DNA from 3 places in the Nostoc piscinale CENA21 genome. Region 3 is predicted to be linked to each of the others. Evidence: riboswitches for the same ligand, from Rfam matches in the RefSeq annotation. Region 3 holds a riboswitch; each other region holds the start of a gene.
The links. A riboswitch is a leader RNA that binds a small molecule or an ion and turns the genes downstream of it on or off. The one in region 3 is predicted to bind cobalamin.
Positions count from the first base shown of each region.

Region 1: another riboswitch for cobalamin. It lies ahead of ACX27_RS15630 (energy-coupling factor ABC transporter permease); the one in region 3 lies ahead of cobG (precorrin-3B synthase).
Region 2: another riboswitch for cobalamin. It lies ahead of ACX27_RS24095 (DUF1636 domain-containing protein); the one in region 3 lies ahead of cobG (precorrin-3B synthase).

Region 1 is NZ_CP012036.1:3,634,585-3,641,332, reverse strand. It holds partial or broken gene ACX27_RS15655 (alpha-2-macroglobulin family protein) at 1-514, shown strand, start outside; gene ACX27_RS15650 (Uma2 family endonuclease) at 592-1,260, opposite strand; gene ACX27_RS15645 (energy-coupling factor ABC transporter ATP-binding protein) at 1,332-2,168, opposite strand; gene cbiQ (cobalt ECF transporter T component CbiQ) at 2,143-2,955, opposite strand; gene ACX27_RS15635 (energy-coupling factor ABC transporter substrate-binding protein) at 2,952-3,254, opposite strand; gene ACX27_RS15630 (energy-coupling factor ABC transporter permease) at 3,241-4,020, opposite strand; cobalamin riboswitch at 4,047-4,187, opposite strand; gene ACX27_RS15625 (thermonuclease family protein) at 4,276-4,866, shown strand; gene ACX27_RS15620 (methylmalonic aciduria and homocystinuria type D protein) at 4,964-5,518, opposite strand; gene ACX27_RS15615 (hypothetical protein) at 6,111-6,707, shown strand.
Region 2 is NZ_CP012036.1:5,644,384-5,651,131, forward strand. It holds gene ACX27_RS24070 (GTP-binding protein) at 1-1,277, opposite strand, end outside; gene ACX27_RS24075 (TOBE domain-containing protein) at 1,490-1,939, opposite strand; gene modA (molybdate ABC transporter substrate-binding protein) at 2,040-2,834, shown strand; gene ACX27_RS24085 (MBL fold metallo-hydrolase) at 2,952-3,728, shown strand; gene ACX27_RS24090 (hypothetical protein) at 4,018-4,449, shown strand; cobalamin riboswitch at 4,762-4,920, shown strand; gene ACX27_RS24095 (DUF1636 domain-containing protein) at 4,943-5,362, shown strand; gene ACX27_RS24100 (cobalt-precorrin-6A reductase) at 5,381-6,154, shown strand; gene ACX27_RS31200 (IS630 family transposase) at 6,323-6,748, shown strand, end outside.
Region 3 is NZ_CP012036.1:4,764,011-4,770,758, forward strand. It holds gene ACX27_RS20470 (ATP-dependent 6-phosphofructokinase) at 742-1,821, shown strand; gene ACX27_RS20475 (DUF262 domain-containing protein) at 2,029-3,714, opposite strand; cobalamin riboswitch at 3,921-4,049, shown strand; gene cobG (precorrin-3B synthase) at 4,075-5,568, shown strand; gene ACX27_RS20485 (precorrin-8X methylmutase) at 5,571-6,197, shown strand; gene ACX27_RS20490 (precorrin-2 C(20)-methyltransferase) at 6,200-6,748, shown strand, end outside.

The DNA.
Region 1 (6,748 bases), 1.1 Mb from region 3:
ACATTATTTAGTTGCCTATAATTATCGCTTGCAAGGCAATCAACCAGGCAGATTTAATGGTTTACGAGTCACCAGAGAAATTAGTAAAGTTGGGGAAGAAAAAGTTCTGCAAAAAACAGGGATGTATGCCGTTGATAAACCCTTAACTGTAGATAGTGGACAAGTATTTGATATTGGTTTAGAAATAATTGCAGATCATCCTGTAGACCATATAGTAATTAAAGACCCATTACCAGCAGGATTTGAAGCCGTAGACCAAAGTTTTCAAACTGCGACAGCCGCATTGCAAGCCAAAGCCGATAGTTGGCAACTTGGTTATCGCAATATTTACCGCGATCGCATTATCGCTTACGCCGACCACCTCGAACCAGGAGTTTATAGCCTACATTACCTAGTCCGTTCTGTAACTGCCGGTACATATACATGGCCTGGCGCAGAAGCTCATTTACAATATGCACCAGAAGAATTTGGTCGTTCTGCTGAGTCTACAATTGTGCTTGAGGATAAGCGTTGATTTTTAGATGCAGAGTTCTTCTCTCTGCGTTCTCTGTGTCTCTGTGGTACCCTTCGGGAAGCCGCTTCGCGTCTACGTTAAACAAATCGCTGCACAAACGCAGCATATTCCGGCGACTTCAACCCCTCTTGTACCACCTCCAAAACTCGCGCCATTTGATTATTTAACAGCGCCTCCACTGCCAACCACAACCCCGGAAACACCTGAGAACGAATAATGCCATCTGCACCAGGAGCTAGCAATTGATACTCACCATCAACTAAGCGAAACCATTCCAATTTATTCTCGTAGGATTGCCAGATTACATACTCCAACACCCCATTCCGGCGATAAACTTGCTTTTTAATGCCAGTATCAATTGAGACGCTACTAGCAGCAATTTCCACAATCAATTCGGGAGAACCTTCAATATAACCGTCACGGCTTAATCGAGTTTGTCCACCCGCCGCAGGTTCAATAAACAGCACTGCATCTGGTTGGGGTTCATTATCTAAATCTAATCTGACTGTTGGTTCTACACTCAAATCAACGCCAGGAGTCAATGCTTGATAAACTCCTAACCAAGTTATAACTCGACTGTGGGGTTTACCATGCTGTTCATGTCTTAAGGGAGAGGCCACGTAAACAATTCCTTCAATCAGTTCTGCTTTTCTGATATGGGTTGCAGCTTCATAACGGCGTTCAAATTCAGGACGAGTTAAGCGATCGCCACTTTCCAAGGGAGGTATTGCTTGTGTTTTCACCATTTGGCAATCTGGGAATTTGCTAGATACTTCTCACTTTAGCAAACCGTAGTTATTGACAACTCTAAACTAGATCAAGATGCAAAATCATGAAATAATTTTAATATTCTTTGCCGCACTCGTTCTTTAACTCCTTCATCCTCACCCGCTAACCCATCAAATAACATTTCATATATTAACGGTACACCCAACTCTAACTCTTCTAATAAAGAACGCTGATTAAAGACATCTTGCGGTTCACCTTCTAAAATTAGGTTTCCTTTATCCATCACAAAAACCCAATCTGCCCAACGATATACCAAATCTAAATCGTGGGTTGCCATCATTAAAGTTGTGCCATTTCGATGAATTCTTTGCAGAGTTTTAATCAAATTCCGCGTATGTTTCACATCCAAATAAGCTGTCGGTTCATCTAACAATAATAGTTCAGGATTCAATACCATCACATCTGCTATGGAAACTCGCTTCTTCTGCCCTAAACTTAAATGATGTACTGGTCTTTCTGCTAAAGCTGTCAACCCAAATTCTAGTAATACCTGTTCTACTCGTGCTTGAATTTCTGCAACTGGCAAGTCTAAATTACACAAGCCATAAGATATATCTTCCTCTACAGTAGAAGCCACTAGTTGCTGTTCGGGGTCTTGAAAGATTAGCCCGACTTGTTGGCGCAATTTACCCAGATAATTGCGATGATAATTTAACGCTTCTCCGCGCCACCGCACAACGCCAGAATCAGGTTTATATAAACCATTAGCTAATAAAAATAGTGTGGTTTTACCACAACCATTCTGCCCAATTAACGCACATCTTTTACCTAATGGAACTTTTAAGTTAAGACCATTTAAAGCTGATTGTTGTGCGCCAGAATAAGTGTAATAGACTTGCTCAAATTCTAATAAATATTCCTGCATTCCGCCAAAATTCCAATCCTATTAAACCAATACAGCCGCAAACTGCTTCGATGATATATCTGTTTTGGGGATGATAGCGGCGAGGATGCCAAACTTTAAATTCACCGACAAAACCCCGCGCTTCTAAACCCAGAGAAAACTGACTATATGCTTGTAAAGTACGCTGTAAAAGTTGTCCAATTAATATGGCTAAACTTTTCATCCAACTGTGCCAAGTGCGATAGCCACCACGGGAATTCTGCGCTGTCCATATTTCATTAGTTGTATTCAGCAAAATGAAAATAAACCGATACATCAGTAATAACAAATCAGTTAACAGCACCGGAAATCGCAAGTAACGCAAAGTTTGTAATATTTCCGTAAATGGCACAGTTAACATGAGAAAATATAAGCAAGAAACTGAGGCTAAAGCTCTGGTGAAGATTGACCATGCTTGCAGGCTGCCATGATGACTAACATAAATATAGAATTGCCCAAAAGTTAGCCCATATAAAGCATCTAACTGCACTTTTGGCAAATCATGAATTGACACCCCATTCATCATCAAAGCTGGTAAACTTGTCAAACAAAAAACGATGGTAAATAATAACAAGCGAAAATAAATACCAGCCGGAATTTTGGCATAAACAATTGTCCAAACAGCCATCCAAATTGCTATTAAAATCTGCACTAGTGGATGAGTAGCTAAGGCAATTGCCAGAGTAGTCAAGGCAAAAATTAGTTTATGCTCTGGTGGTAATTTTCGCAGCCGATTAGTATAAGCTAACGTATCTAATTGCAAACTCATTCTTCATGCTTTTGTTGTTGGGAACGGCCTTTATATAAGCCAATTGCGTAACCAATTACTCCCGCACCCAAAGCCGCTTGCGACGCAAATAATAAGCTTGCTATTTCACCACTAGCTGGTTCAAAAATTGATTTAAACCAAGGTTTATATTCTGGTTGTATCTCACTTATAGCTTCTTGTGCTTTGCTATCAGCACCTCCAAATTCTGCACCACGGACAAAAATTAATGGTGCAACAGCTAAAGCTAATACAGCTAATACTAATAACCAGTTACTCAACCCTTTTTTAGACTGATTCATTTCCTTGGGGTTCCCGTTTGATTAATTTCAGTAATTCTAATTCTTGAGGATTATAAGATTGCAACCAGTTCCACACTAATACAGTTAGCAATCCTTCACTAATTGCAAGAGGAACTTGCGTTAAGGCAAAAATGCCGGCAAATTTGGTGAATGAAGCAATGAAACCACCAACAGGTGCAGGAAAAGCTAAGGCGAGTTGAATAGAAGTAATGATGTAGGTGAGTAAATCTGAGATGGCGGCGGCGAGAAATATGGCGATTTTTGCTTTACCACCTAGCTTAATTGTGAAATTATATATCCAGTAAGCGGCAAATGGCCCAGCGATCGCCATCGAAAACGCATTTGCACCCAGTGTCGTCAAACCGCCATGTGCTAATAACAAAGCTTGAAATAACAATACTAAGCTACCCAAAACCGACATAGTTAAGGGGCCAAACAACACCGCACCTAACCCTGTGCCGGTAGGATGAGAACAACTACCTGTAACCGAAGGGATTTTCAACGCTGAAAGTACAAAAGTAAACGCACCCGCCAAGCCCAGTAATAGTTTAAGCTGGGGGTTAGCTTGGGTAATGCGCGTCAAACTCCGTAACCCTAAAAGAAAAAATGGTAATGCGACAACCCACCAAAAAATTGCCCACTGCACAGGTAAAAAACCTTCCATAATGTGCATTGCGTAGGCGGGTTTGGGTAAACCAACTACTAAATAAAAACTAATTACTGCCATCAGGCATAGACTAGCTAAAGCCTGCTGTTTTCTGTTCATAATCTGTACCTCGCAGATTTATGTAAATATATTCAGTTATATCGGCGGGCATCCTGACTCACCCAATTATTGGTTCACAGTTGCGGGACAGTGCCGGATTCTCACCGAACTTTCCCCCTTACGTCTAATGGCTGCTCCCCATCAGAACCGATCTCAGTAAATATATCACTATTTTTAATGTTGGCACTTCCATCAAAGCCGCATCTATTTCAAAAATCAAATATAGTATCATCCATCAGAGTTAGGTGAGGTTGAATGCAGAAATTAACAAAACAGGTGGTACTTTGGCTAAGTGCAACTATGATGGTTTTGGGTTTGGTAAGTTGCGATAAATTCTTTGGTGCTTCTGGGGACTTGGTAGAACGAGTGAGTGATGGGGATACTTTAGCTGTCAAAGATGCAAAAGGAAATAAATTCAATGTGCGCTTTGCTTGTGTGGATGCGCCAGAAGTACCTCATTCCCAAAAAGAAAGGAACAGTAACCGCGTCACTGATCGCAATCAATTTGACTGGGGTGCCAAAGCACAAGCACGCTTACAACAATTAGTAAAACAATCAGGCGATCGCGTGATGTTGACGATTACAGATAGCGATCGCTATGGCAGAAAGGTGGCAGAAGTCCGCTTAAAAGACGGTACTTTTGTCCAAGAAATTTTATTAAAAGAAGGTTTAGCTAAAGTTTATCGCCCTTATTTAAACAAATGTCCGAGTAAAGATTTAGTTCAAAAAGCGGAAGCACAAGCACAACAGCAAAAACTAGGTGTTTGGAGTGATAGCAAATTCACCAACCCTTGGGAATATCGCAGTCTTGTAAAAGGAGGCAGGAGGCAGGAGGTAAAATTTTAATGTTGCTGTTTAAAAGATACTCATCCATCTGCGTCTTAGAATGAAAAAACTTTCACACTTCATACTTCCTCTTCCAGAATGAAAAAACTTTCACACTTCATACTTCCTCTTCCCATCCATGTTGACAAGCTATTTCTTTGGTGACAAATTCAATCAGGGTTGGGGGTGCGGCCGAGATTAAAACACTCGGATAAACTGCTGTACCCCAAATAGGATGAACCAGCACACAACATTTATTTTTTATGACTGGATAGCCGAGTAACGCTTTGACTACAGCAGTATCATTATGTGGCATTGCGCCAGGACGTGAAAGTAAAGGATAGCCAGTACGCGGATCAATTAAATCTGAGAAATAGCCGCGATCGCGCAGTTCAAAAGCTACATCACAACCAAATCCCATAAACCTTTGGCGTAACTTTTGTTTCTCCGTTTCGATTTCTTTGGTACTTTCCACTAAAGGAAATTGCGATCGCTGCAAAACAATCACAACCCAAAAAAAGGGTTCTTGTTTCCAATCTGGTAATATCCGTTCGCAATTAGTACATATATATTGGCTAGGTGCATGAATAGAAATTTGCACAGCTTGTCCCATATCGCCAGTTAAATTTATGGGACTGGTTTGTTCCGAAATGTAAACGCTTGGGTAGTTCACTAAATTGATATGGTTTTTTACAAGTTGTTAATTTATTCCTTGGGATCGATAATAACTCTTAAAACTTTATAAAAACCATCATTTTTCGCCCAGCAGTCAGATTTTATTGCAATTTATATATATAGATTATGAATTTTTAATTTAATTTTTATCTTTTATTAACCTTATTTGAAACTCAGCACTAACACCTTGGAGATTAATATTTTTAGACTGCTGATGCTCTTCAGTTTATATGTACTACTTTTCCCGCTTGTAATATTTTTGGAGAAGTTGCCCTAACCATCAAGTCAGGACAACTTCTGGTACACCCCTTGCACAATAAAAACAATATCAGTATTCACAACAATTTGTTTGCCAAATTGGCAAAAATTAAAAATTCAACGTTAGTCAAGTGTAATATCTGCTTAAGTCTGAGGTGGATAATCAAGCTGAACGATTCAGGTAAATTTACTCAATCTGTCTCTGCTTCCCGAATCAGGCGTTGTGAATTGTCATAATATAAGCAGTTACTTGATTGAGTCTCAACAGTGAAATCTCCTTCATTGCGTCAATCCTAGCTTTCAGGAATCAACTAAACTCAGTGAGGCGACTCATGAATATTGATCAGCAACTCAATGTTAATTTACGTGCAGAACTGGAAGTAGCTAAAAGACAATTGAAATCTGACCAAAAAGGTGGAATTGCAGCCTTAGATAAGATTTATCGCCAAGGTAAAGTCCCAGAAGTAACTTTGAATGGTCGCTATTGGGGTGAGTTTTTGACTGCTAATTTCAATCCGGTTTTAGATAGTTGGTTAGATATCATCACAAAAATGTGGCTACCTTGGGAGGGTAAAACATTTGATGCCAGGAATAATACTGGCGATAATATTTTTACCAATGATGGGTTATTACTAGGGCGCTTAATCTGGCCTTTATATAATGGTTATGTGGCAGATACGAGAGGAAGAACCCTGGCATTTAAATTTCAGACATCCCGTGGTCAGTGTTTATTAGAACCGGATATTGAAGTTTTACGCTTGAGCTTTGATTTACCAGAGAACCCCAAATTTCTGATTCGGGAATTGGTAGACCAATTAGTTCAAATTGATGATGATTTTTACCTAGGAAAAGCCGTACTCAAACATCCAGATGGTGGTAGATTTTGTGCTGCTTATTTTACCTTAAAATCTGGGTTAGTTTCACATTAATGATATAGAAGTAGGTAGGGCATTTTCCGATAATATATCTA
Region 2 (6,748 bases), 880 kb from region 3:
ATCACAGTACTTGCGCCTAATTGTCCCCAAGTGCAGCCTTTTTCGAGATAAACTTGGGCTGCTTTACCAACAGCGTAAGCACCATAACCAGCAATTCCAGCTTGAGCGATCGCACTACCAGCAAAACTAGTAATATTGACTGGATTATCACCACTAGCGATCGCCGCAGTACTTTTACCTAATCCTAATATAAAACTACTGCCTAATTCTCCTAACAATAAACCGCCAGAACTCATTAAAATGGTTTTGAGAATTTTCCCCGCCTCATAACTAGTCATCGGTAAACCATACAACCTTGCCAAAGCCCGAATCAAAGCTAAATCAGCAACAGCTCCACCGAGAATATCTAAAACTGCGATCGGATTTAAAGCTACAGCTAACGCTTTATATTTAGTAAATTGCCAGATAATTTCTTCTGCTTCTTGTTCGCGTAAATCTAGCGTTTTTTGAGCAATAGTCGCTTCCGCTTCCCTGGCTTGAACGAGTGCATTTAACGCCAGAAGTGACCTACCTTCACGATTGAGAATTTTGAGTAATGTTTGCTGGAGTTCGGTAATTTGTGGTGGTAGAGTTTCCCATTCATAACTCACACGCCCATCTGGCCATTCTACCCGCACTTCCATTGGCGCAGGTTCCGCCGCCACCATCACAATTTCATCAGGTAACAAAGGCTGTGCTTGGGGATTTCCTGCGCCCAGTTGTTGTAAATTGCGATAAATAGCGGCTCTGTCTGTATCCGGGTAAAGGTCAATTTTGTTAAAGACCAAAATCAACGGTTTTTGCGCCTGACGTAAATCTAGTAACGCTTGATATTCCGTCCGTGTAATATCACCAGAGACAACAAATAAAATTAAATCTGCCTGACGCGCTACTTCCCGCGCCATTTGCGCCCGTGCTTCCCCCGCAATTTCATCTAACCCTGGCGTATCAATTAACTCAACAATAATTTTACCGCCTGGTGGTTGCCATCTCACAGAACGCGGCCATTGAGTCACCCCGTTTAAAGGCCCAGTTTGCAGAATCTTCTCTCCTAGTAAAGCATTCAAGACTGCGGATTTTCCCCGACTTACCAAACCAAACACAGCAATTTTAATTAAATTCGCGTCTAGTTTACTGAGTGTGGCATTTAAAGCGTCTAATTCTGGCTTGACCAAACCTGCCAATTCTGGGTTAGATAATAACTGCCCTGACTTGCGAAGATATCCATACCAAGATAACGCTTGTCGGAGACTAGCACGGGCGCGGTTTAAATGAGTTTCTTCCAGGTTATTACGCACAGAATTTGCTTGATTTAAGGATGAAAACAGGACAAAGAACCAAATTTATCATCCAAATTCCTGTACAGAAAAGGAGTCGGGATTAGGAAAGATATTTTGGGGTTGTACTATATATTTTACAAATCCTCAACGTTTAATAAACATCTCCCTTGTCTCTCTAGTCCTCCTTGTCTCCCTCCCCTTGTTCACATATCAAATGAATCTCATCATTTTTATTCTCTAGCAATCACAATATCGTTAGATTTAATCACCGCATAGGCTTCCTCTCCCGCAACTATACCCAACTCTTCAGCAGATGTTCTAGTAATCATTGAGGTTAGCTCTACTTTGTGAACAATTTCTAGTGTCACCTCACAATTAACCGCTCCAATGACCACCTTTTTCACCACTCCCTTGAGAATATTACGGGAGCTAACTTTTAAAGCCTTTTTAGAACTACCAATTTCTACAGTAGGCATTTCCAAATTTTCCTGACTTACCAGTGTAGTTGGTTGTGGAGTTGGTACTGAGGTATGTGATGCTTGGTGTTTATTTAAACCACGCACAAGTTCCCGCAGAATCTCGGTTTTGGTGCGTTGAGAGTCCTGGCAAAACTCTTCGAGAATTTTCCGTTCCTCTTCCGATGTTTGAAATGTGATCCATCCTTGTTCTTTTCTTGGCATAATGTTACCAATTCAGTTGGTAAAGACTGGAATGACGCTCGGTATGATCCTACCAAGCGCCATTAAATTGCAGAAGAATCTGTTGCTATACCATTTTTCTATGAAAAGAAGACAAATTGTTTCCTTTCTTGGCACAGCACTAGCTAGTTTGTTACTTGCTGTTTGTTCAACATTCATTGTACCTTCTGTTGTTACGGCACAGTCGAATGTTACTTTACTTGTTTCTGCTGCTGCTAGTTTAAAAGATGCACTGGAAGAAATTAAACCGATTTATCAACAAAGTAAACCCAATGTCAATATAAATTATAACTTTGGGGCTTCTGGCGCATTGCAACAACAAATTGAGCAAGGCGCACCAGCAGATATTTTTATTTCCGCAGGAAAAAGGCAAGTAGATGCTTTAGAACAAAAAGGGTTATTGCTTCCCGGTACACGCTCGATTTTGGCAAAAAACCGCCTTGTACTAGTTGTACCCAAAAATTTTACGGGCATTACCAGCCTTTACAATCTGAAAGAATCTAAAATCAAGCGCATCGCCATTGGTGAACCCAGAAGCGTTCCGGCTGGTCAATATGCACAGCAAGTTTTACAGAAGTTAAATATTTGGTCGCAGATAACTTCTAAACTGGTTTATGCCAACAACGTGCGTCAAGTTTTAGCGGCTGTAGAAAGTGGCAATGCTGATGCAGGGTTAGTATATGCTACCGATGCCAAAATTTCTGACAAGGTAAAAGTAGTGGTGGCGGCTGATGAGAAATACCACTCCGCAATAGTTTATCCAATGGCGGTGGTTAAACGCACTAAGAATGCCAGTGCAGCCAAGGAATTTAGCCAATTTTTATCCAGCAGTCAAGCTAAGGCGGTACTCAAAAAATACGGCTTCATCCTGCCTTGAAAAAGAGAGTAGGGTGAAGGGGTGTAGGTGTTCAAAACCCTTACACCCATTCTTCACAGACAACCTTTGTGGGTAAGTCCTGGTCATAATAAAAGCAGGTGTTACTTCGGTTTGGTTATGTACTTAACTTGGTTAGACAACAATAGCTGGTTAATTGAAATTAGTGGTCAACGGATATTGGTTGACCCTTGGCTAGTTGGTGAATTAAGTTTTGGCTTAGATTGGCTGTTTAAAGCTTCTCTCAAACAAGAACGCTTAATTTCCGAGCAGATTGATTTAATATTGTTGTCTCAAGGTTTGCCAGACCATGCACATTTGCCGACATTAAAGCAACTTGACCATACAATTCCGGTTGTGGCTTCGCCTAATGCGACCAAAGTGGTTCAAGATTTGGGTTACACTTGTGTCACTTGTCTAGGGCATGGTGAAACTTTTACTTTTAATAATCAATTAGAAATTCGGGCTTTACCTGGTTCTCCTATTGGCCCGACTTTGATAGAAAACAGTTATTTGTTAAAAGAATTAGCTACTGATTTCACCCTCTATTATGAGCCGCATGGCTATCACTCGCCACAGTTAAAACAATTTGCACCGGTAGATGTGCTAATTACACCAACGGTTGATTTGACATTACCGTTAGTTGGCGCAATTATTCGCGGAACAAACAGTGCTTTGGAAGTAGCTAAATGGCTGCAACCACAATTTATCCTACCTACAGCAGCAAAGGCTGATGCAACCTATGAGGGGTTGATGGTTAACTTTTTAAAGGCTGTGGGGACGGCTGAAGATTTGCGGACTTCTTTCCAGAAGAATAATCTTACTACCCAGGTGTTAGAACCTAAACCAGGCGATCGCTTGGAATTAAACTTACAAAATCGCGTTTTAACCCGTTAACTTCAGTGTAAGCGATCGCGTAAAATGATAAATAGAGCGATCGCTAATTTTCTCCAAGCAGTCTAAAAATACATCACAGAAAAATCTGTAAACTTGCTAAATTTTTATTCATCTTTTCTGGAATCAGAATATTGTGACTGTAGTTACCCTTTACAACTATCCACTCAATTAACCAAGCCTTAATTCAACCATTCAGGTGAATTCAGCAACAAAAGTCTTAAGTTATAAAAAAATATTAATACTAGTCAACTTCTATCCCAACTATTAAAACGAACCAAGGTATAAGCTTATGAAAATCTCAACTATCACAACTTCTTTTTTTACTGTCGCTGCTGTAATTTTGTCTGCTGGAATTTCGTCGGCTCAAGCGAATGGTGAAAAAATCTCTCATAATGCTAATGTTGCTAATATTACAACACATGGGCAAGTAATCACCACATCTGTTAACTCTTATATGTCGCCCAGTAATGTTACTAATTCTCATGTGATGCAACCGCTGAATCTAGTTTATCTTGCTTATCAAGGTAATTTAGAATCACAAGGCATTCCCAGTGGCAAGACTTTGATATTTCAACACCAGCACGGTAATGTTAAGGCAGAAGATGTGGTAAAAGCTGCCGTTAATGCCAAAAAAATCCCCAATCAATTTTTATACAATCCCAGCTATCTCAGTGAGGTTGATGTACAACTAGCATCTCTACAAAAAACTTTTGCTCATTAAATTTACATAGGAAAAATGAAATAAATCTTACAAGCTTTGGATGAAAGAGAGGCTAGGGGTTAGTACAACCAGGAAAAAGTCAAAAGGAAAAAGAAAGAATCATCATACCACAAGCCTTTTTGCAATTCGAGATGGTCTGTTTATTTACGCTGACCTGTACTAGTATCTTTTATTCTATGAAAATTAATGTTTTCTGATATCCTTAACTTTGTTTATAAGTTAGGGATTTTGTTCTTTATAAACATTAGATAGCAACAGATTTTTAACTCTGTAACCTATCACCTGCTGTACAACTTAGGCGGGTAAAAGTTTATGATAGTTAGAACATTCGGTTTTGGTGGGGATCAGCCACCAAAGGAAAGGGGGAAAGTTCGGTGCAAATCCGACGCTGTCCCGCAACTGTGAAGGAAAGGTCAAATGTTTACAAGCTACTTTCCCAGTCAGGATGCCCGCCGAATTATAAAATTAAGTCCATCACATCTGCGAGGTACGGATGACTGCTGCCCATACTGCTATTACAAGTAATTCTGACAATATTGCTGCTCATACTCATACTTTATTTGTTTGCCAAACCTGTGCCAGTGTTTGGCAAGATGGTAAGCGTGTAGGTGAAAGTGGCGGTCAAAAACTCCTGCACCAAATTCAGCAATTGGCGCAAGATTGGGATTTACGCGAAGAATTTCCGATCCAAGCGGTTGAATGTATGAGTGCTTGTAACCGTTCTTGTGTTGTTGCTTTTGCTGCTCAAGGTAAGTTAACTTATCTGTTTGGTGATTTAGATTTTGATAACAGTGCGGCGGCTGTTTTGGAGTGTGCCGAGCAGTACTACACTAAAACTGACGGAGTATTGCCTTGGTCAGAACGACCCGAACCCTTGAAACGGGGTATATTAGCGAAAATTCCACCCTTGTAAAATAGTGCTGAGTTAAAAGTGCTGAGTGCTGAGAATAAACGTGTTTTAATTTTGGGTGGAACCACAGAAGCGACAGAACTCGGTGCGAGAGTTGCAACTATTGATGGGATTGAAGCGATCGCATCTTTAGCCGGTCGCACCCGTGAACCCTCGCTTCCCTCTAGAAATGTGCGGATTGGTGGTTTTGGGGGTGTGGATGGACTGGTAGAATATCTGCGTCAAATGAAAATTGATGTGTTAATTGATGCTACCCATCCCTTCGCCAGTCAAATATCATACAATGCGGCGGCGGCAGCCAATGAAGTCGGGATACCCAGATTAATGTTAATTCGTCCTGCTTGGGAGAAAACAACAAGCGATCGCTGGATTGAAGTAGATAGTAATGCCGCCGCCGCCGATATTTTGCCAAACCAAGCCAAACGAGTATTCTTAACCGTTGGCAGACAAGAACTCAGCACTTTTGCCCATCTTCAAGATATATGGTTTCTGATGCGGATGATTGACCCGCCTGGAAAAGATGCCTTAGTACCACCGGGAATAATATTGTGCGATCGCGGCCCTTTTATCCTAGAAAATGAACGGAAAATTCTGGTTCAGCACAACATTGACACCATTGTGAGTAAAAATAGTGGTGGTGATGCAACTTACGCCAAAATTATTGCCGCACGAGAACTGGGTGTACAGGTTGTTATGGTCAAGCGTTCCTCAGTCCCAACCGGCGAACAAGTTACAGATGTTGATGGTGCAGTAGCTTGGTTATTAGATAAATTAAAAAGTAAGAGTATAGGGTAGTACAATTCAATTAAGGCTAAAAATTCCAGTCAATATCATCAATATTTTGTTGTTGGACTGCGAGATACCCGACTTTTTTTAAGAAGTCGGATATCTAACAAATCCCATAATACAGCACTTTGCGTAACAGTTAGGCACAATATTTAAGAAGATAAAGTAAAAAATAAGATGAAACCATACTCAATAGATTTAAGAGAGAAAATAATTAGTGTTTACGAAGCAGGAAATACATCAATTAGGAAAGTAGCAGCAAGATTCAAGGTAAGTAAAAATACAGTGCAAGGATTGGTAAAGCAAAAACGGGAACAAGGAACGTTACAGCCAAGACCAGCAACGGGAGGAAAAGCAAGTCAACTGTCTGGTTATGAACACCAGATAGAGGAAATGGTGGCGGAATTTCCAGATTATACCCTAGCCGAATATTGTGAATATTGGGGAGAAAAAACAGGAGTCAGATTGAGTGAGAGTGCAATGTGCAGATTTCTCCAAAAACAAGAATTGACAGTCAAAAAAAAACACTCAAAAAGCAGCCAAGGTCACAGAGAAACAACACAAAATAAACGGTTAGAGTATTGGGAAATTATCCGGGATGTA
Region 3 (6,748 bases):
TAGAAAGTTCAGGCTTTACACCTATTGATGAAAGTAATTTGGTATGGCGACAAATAACAAGTCACTGCACATCAGATTAGGCATGAATTTAAATCGCTAATTCATACCTCTTAAGTTATTTAGTTACCTGCAAAAATAGTATTTAAATACTGTTTTTTGTCGTTTTTTATATATGCAAGAACGTCTATAGTTCATCGAACAGCACTTAGAGATATAGTATCAGACTCTACAAATAAAAACTATAGAAATTTGATTTTATTTATGAATAAAACTGCAAGATAATACAAGACAATCACAATACCGTTGGCAAAATAAGAAGGTGAAGCACTAGGGAGTTTCATAGTAGACAGGAATTACCGAGAGGCAAGGTAAAATCGTAGACGCGCTCTTTTTCCCATATTCAGACTCCTGGATTGTTACACAAAATCAAGTATTAAGACATAAGTTGGCAATAGTTAAAATTCGCAACATTAAATTATAAAATACAACAAAGAATGAATTTTTGTTTAGAGAAAATAGTGCATACACAAATCATTCTAGACTTTGAAAGTAATGAAATAATCAAAACTATACTTTGAGATTGAGCTTCTAGTCAGATGACAGTAAAACTTTGCTGTTATCAATTTTATGGTGTGATTTTGGGCTGAAATCAACCAAATCATAGCATTTAATCAGATTTTTCAAGTGTTAGCTAACTCTGGTAGTGAGTGAAATTATTTCACGTTTGCAGTGTTCAAAAATATGGGTAAAAGTAAGCGTATAGGCATTCTTACCAGTGGCGGAGATTGCTCTGGTTTGAATGCAGTCATCAGAGCGGTTGTTCATTGTGCTAGTGGTAAAGGTTGGGAAGTCTTAGGCATTCGACAAGCAACTCTAGGATTAATGGCACAGCCACCACAAGTTACTAAATTAGAAATTGAGCAAGTTGATCCGTTATTAACTTCTGGTGGCACAATGTTAGGCACTACTAATAAAGGTGATCCTTTTGCTTTTCCTATGCCTGATGGTAGTTTTTGCGATCGCTCATCAGAAATCATTGCAGGCTATCATCAATTAGGTTTAGATGCGTTGATTGGCATTGGTGGGGATGGTAGTTTAGCGATTCTGCGTCGCCTCGCACAACAAGGCGGGATCAACTTAGTCGGTATCCCAAAAACCATTGATAATGATATCGGTATTACTGAACACGCCATTGGCTTTGATACAGCCGTTAATATTGCGACTGAAGCATTAGATAAATTACATTTCACCGCCGCTTCCCATAGTCGAGTCATGATTTTAGAAGTCATGGGTCGTGATGCGGGACACATCGCCTTAGCTGCGGGAATTGCTGGGGGTGCAGATGTGATTTTAATTCCTGAAATCCTCTACAGTATGGATGATATCTGCTATCACATTAAAAACCGTCAAGAAGATGGCAAAAACTATTGTTTAGTGATTGTTTCTGAAGCGGTGCGGACTCAAGAAGGGGAAACTCGCACCTTAACTAATCGCTTGGGTCAATCACGATATGGGGGAATTGGGGAATATCTAGCCGACCAAATTAGCGATCGCATCGGCGCAGAAACACGAGTCACCGTCTTAGGACACATCCAACGCGGTGGTACAGCTTCACCTTTAGATCGATTAGTCGCCTCTGCTTTTGGGGTAGCCGCAGTCAATTTGATTGAGGAAGGTAAATATGATCACATGGTTGCTTGGCAAAATCGCCAAGTGATCACCGTACCCATCGAAGAAGCGATCGCACAGTACAAAGCCGTCAATCCCGAAGATACTTTGGTTCAAACTGCTCGCGGTTTAGGTATTTATTTAGGAGAATAGCCAAATTCTCTCAGGGTGTGTTAGGTGCAGGTTGTGAGTAATTCATCACAAATATATCCGAGTTCCTAACGCACCAATACTGAAGCGATCGCATTACTAAAACCTAATATTCAGGACTTACGCACAGGCTAAGGAAAAACTAACCACAGAAGCGCAGAGTTCACAGAGAAATAAGAGTTTGAGAGGTGCTTTGCGTAAGTCCTAATCTTATAAACGCCAAAGTTCTTTCAACTTGTCAATTAAAACTTTTTGCCTTTTTTCAATAATTTCAGATGTCCATTCTTTTTCCATCAACACTTGTGTAGTGAGTGCAAAATTACAAATACCTTTCTTAGTCGTAAAATATTTCTGCTTTTTAGTCTCGAAATCAAAGTTTTGAGCCATGCTATTTTTACCAGAAGATAATAAAACTAAATTACCTAACCGATGTACATATTTTTCCTTATCTTCCTGAGTAGGAAACAAGGTTAACCACTCACTATCAGCAGATGGATTTTGTGGTAGTACGTGTTCAACTGTAATATTAGAAAAAGTATAAGCAGGCTTTCCTTCGGCAAGGGCAGAATCTAAGCGCAGCAAAACATAACTTCTGATTTTCTTGATTAAATAAAGGTCGCCATTTAGAATTTTGAGGATATTTTCTTTTTCTTTATAAGTCAATTGTAATGGTGAGTCTGGTGTATCCAAATCTTCTCGATTATCAATAGCATGTAGTAACTTGCTATAACGTTCAATACGTTCATTGATATTAGCACGCTGAATCATTAAACAAGAAGCCAGCCTATCTAAATCTGAAAAGAATCGGAATAACAATTCAGGATTATGATAATTTTGCGATAAATAAAAAATAGCTGGTGGTATCCAATCGGAATTGTCAATTAATTGCAACCATTGGAATAATATATTAATTTCATCTGTCCATAAACTTCCTTCGTAAACTTGATGCTGGATATCATAAAAAGCATCAGCTAAAGGCAGTAAAATCTTATCAATAAACTGCTGAGGGTATTCTGTAGGTGATGGATGAACATCTCTCTTAAACTCTTTGAGTATGCTTTCACGTAGTTTTAATTTACTATGAATCATTCTAATGTGAGAAAAGAGACTTTTGAATGTATCACGCCCCAATCTTTCCTCTACATTTTCCCATTTCTCACTATATTTATCCTGATATTCTGAGGGGATTTTTCCAATAATCTCTGCTTTTAAAATATCAGCATGTGATAAATCAAGACCTCGATTATTCAACACTGAAAATATTCGATAACCAGATTCAATATCTGGGGTTGACACTAATACTATAAAGCAACGTTTAATAAGAAACTGAATAAAGCGAAGAAGTTGAAATTCTGGGATAATTTTCAGCTTATCTAGAAAAAGCAAGACATTTTGCTTTAGATTTTTACAACTATCCGATAGTTTGCTATCAATCAAAACATTCAATTTTTCAAGACCACTTTCAGATTGAATATATTCTTTAAAGAATGGTGTATCTTTTTCACGTAAAGTCAACCTATAAATATTATTTTCTGGTTCAAAAGGATCTTCTTGGTATAGATATTTAGTTAATATATGTTTATATTCTTTACTAACCGATGCTCTTAAAGCAGCTAATAGTAAAGTAATTGTAGTCAAACGCTGTTGACCATCAATGACTTTAGCATCTGTTGTATCTCCTTTAATAAGTACAATACTACCTAAAAAGTATGGATTAATATCATCAATCTTCTCGTCACCATCTCCCAAAGCACTGATTAAATCTTCAAAAAGTTCTCCTGCTTGTTCCGTTGTCCAAGCATAGGGACGCTGATATAGAGGAATCGTAAAAATAAAATCATCACTAAATACTTTGTGAATAGGAAGTTGATTAGCTTGAATGGTAAATGTACTCATTCGTATCTCCTTTAGCGGCGTAGTAGATTACACTTTCACTAAAGTTAGTTTTCCCAACTTGAAGAGCAATATTTGATAGCAGTACAGTTTATGCAATCATATTTGATGTACGCAAATTGTATGACTCAGATACCCCAAGTCCTCAAAAAGCCAAGTATCTGTTAATTCACCAATCATTGATGAAAAAAAATGTGAAGCCTAGAGCATAGCGAAGACGGTCTCATGGTAAATTACTAAGACTTGGAGTTGGGAAACTCCGGTGAAATTCCGGGACTGTGCCGCAGCTGTGAAGGGAAATCCCAAGTCAGAATGCCAACTCCGGGTGTGTCTATAAGACATCATGATGATCTACTCTCTGCGTTGCACAGAGAAGGAGTTGAGAAGTTGGTTTCGGGATTTACAGCCTGTCCGGGGTTATTCTACGCTACATCTGCCCAAGATGGAATTTTATCTCGCCTGAGAATACCTGGTGGGATACTTAATAGTAAACAATGTCAGGCGATCGCAGCGATCGCAGATATGTACGGTGGTGGTTATGTGGATGTCACGAATCGCGCTAACCTGCAAATCAGAGAAATTAGCAAAGGTATCAGCAGCGAAGTTTTACAACAGCTACAGGATTTGGGTATAGGCTCTCACAATTCCGCTATAGACCACATCCGTAATATTATGACCAGTCCGACAGCAGGTATCGATCCTGAAGAATTAATCGACACTCGTCCTTTCGTTCAAAGCTGGGATGCTTATTTAGCAGAACATTCGGAACTATCAGCACTCTCGGCTAAGTTTAGTGTTTGCTTTGATGGCGGCGGTAAAGTTTCGGTAAGCGATCGCCTCAATGATATCCTGTTGAGGGCTGAGTTAAGCGACACTCAAGTTTACTTCCGCTTATATCTAAGTTTCATCAAAAGCAAACCACCCATTGATACAGGAATTATCTTGTTACCAGAACAATGTTTGTCTGTTTTGGCAGCTTTAGCAGATATTTATTTACAACATACTGATGTTCAACTTAAGCGCAAGCCACGCTTACAAGAAGTTATCAACAGTTTGGGATATGAAAATTATCTTCAGCAAGTTGAACAGCGTTTAACTTTTACTTTGCAGCGTTCTCAACCTTCCCCAGCAACAAAAGAAGTAGGTTTCTGGCATATTGGTACTCATCCCCAACGCCAGGAAAATTTATTTTATATTGGTGTAGTCTTACCGCTTGGTCGGTTAGAAAGTCAGCAGTTGCGGCGTTTGGGTGATTTAGCCGCCAAATATGGTAATGGAACCACCAGACTCACACCTTGGCAAAATTTACTCATCACTGATATTCCCCAAGGGTGCGTTATTGATGTTGAAAATGAAATAGCAGACTTAGGCTTAGATTTCACCGTCACTAATATTAAAAGTTCATTAGTTGCTTGTTCTGGTAAACGCGGTTGTGCGGCTTCAGCTACCGATACTAAAGGTCATGCTTTAGCATTAGCCGATTATTTCAAAAATCGTGTTCAGCTAAATCGCCCGATTAACATTCACCTGAGCGGCTGTGCAAAATCTTGCGCCCAACATCATCAAGGTGACATCACTTTACTGGGTGTGAGCGATCGCAACATAGAAACCTATCACATTTACGTCGGCGATCATGATAGTCACGAAAAATTCGGTCGCCAAATCTATCAAAACGTAAGTTTTACAGAATTACCTGCACGGATAGAACAAATGCTCACAGTGTATAAAAATCATCGCCTGCACCATGACGAATCTTTTACCGAATTTGTCAATCGATACGAGACTACCCAACTAAAACAGTTATTTAAGATTCCCAACATCTGTGTTCATCTGCGTTCATCTGTGGTTGTTAATTGAAAATGTCCGACTATATCCGCAACGCTAACGAAATCTACCGTAATTCTTTTTCCATCATTCGCTCAGAAGCTAACTTAGATGCACTGCCGCTAGATGTAGCAAAAGTTGCTGTACGTCTAATTCATGCCTGTGGAATGACGGATATTGTGACTGAATTGGGATATTCACCCACAGCAGTACAATCAGCACGCGCCGCACTCAAAGCCGGCGCACCAATTTTATGTGATTGTCGGATGGTGGCGGAGGGAGTTACTAGGCGGCGACTACCAGCCAATAACGAAGTTATCTGCACCTTGAATTATCCCGAAGTCCCAAAACTCGCCCAAAAACTTGGTAATACAAGGTCAGCCGCAGCTTTAGAATTATGGCAATCGCATCTAGAAAACTCAGTCGTAGCCATTGGTAATGCACCCACCGCCCTATTTAGGTTACTCGAAATGCTAGACGAAGGAGCGCCGAAACCGGCGGTGATTTTGGGTTTCCCTGTGGGATTTGTGGGTGCAGCAGAATCAAAAGCCGCCTTAGCAGCAGATAGCCGGAATGTACCATTTATGACATTATATGGTCGGCGGGGTGGTAGTGCGATCGCCGCCGCCGCAGTTAACGCCTTGGCAACGGAGGAAGAATAATCATGACAACCAAAGGCCGTCTGTATGGAGTTGGTGTAGGCCCTGGCGACCCCGAACTGTTAACTATTAAAGCACTGCGGCTGTTGCAGGCTGCACCTGTAATTGCCTATCAATCAGCCACCGATAAAGAGAGTATAGCGCGGGCGATCGTTTCCCAATATTTAACAGGCAACCAAATCGAAGTCGCCTTTCACCTCCCCCGCGCCTTAGAACCAGAAAAAGCCAAAGCCATTTACGACCAAGAAGTTGAGCCAATTGCCCAACACCTCGCGGCTGGACGTGATGTCGTTGTACTGTGTGAAGGCGATCCGTTTTTCTACGGCTCATTCATGTATGTATACACACGCCTATCTCAGCACTACCACACAGAAGTTGTTCCTGGTGTTTCCTCTCTCATGGCTTGTCCTGTAGCTTTAGGTGTACCCTTCACCTACTACAACGATATTCTCACCGTTTTACCAGCCCCACTCCCAGCCGAAGAACTCATTACCCAACTGCTAACCACCGATGCCGCCGCAATCATGAAACTAGGCCGTCACTTTACCAAAGTA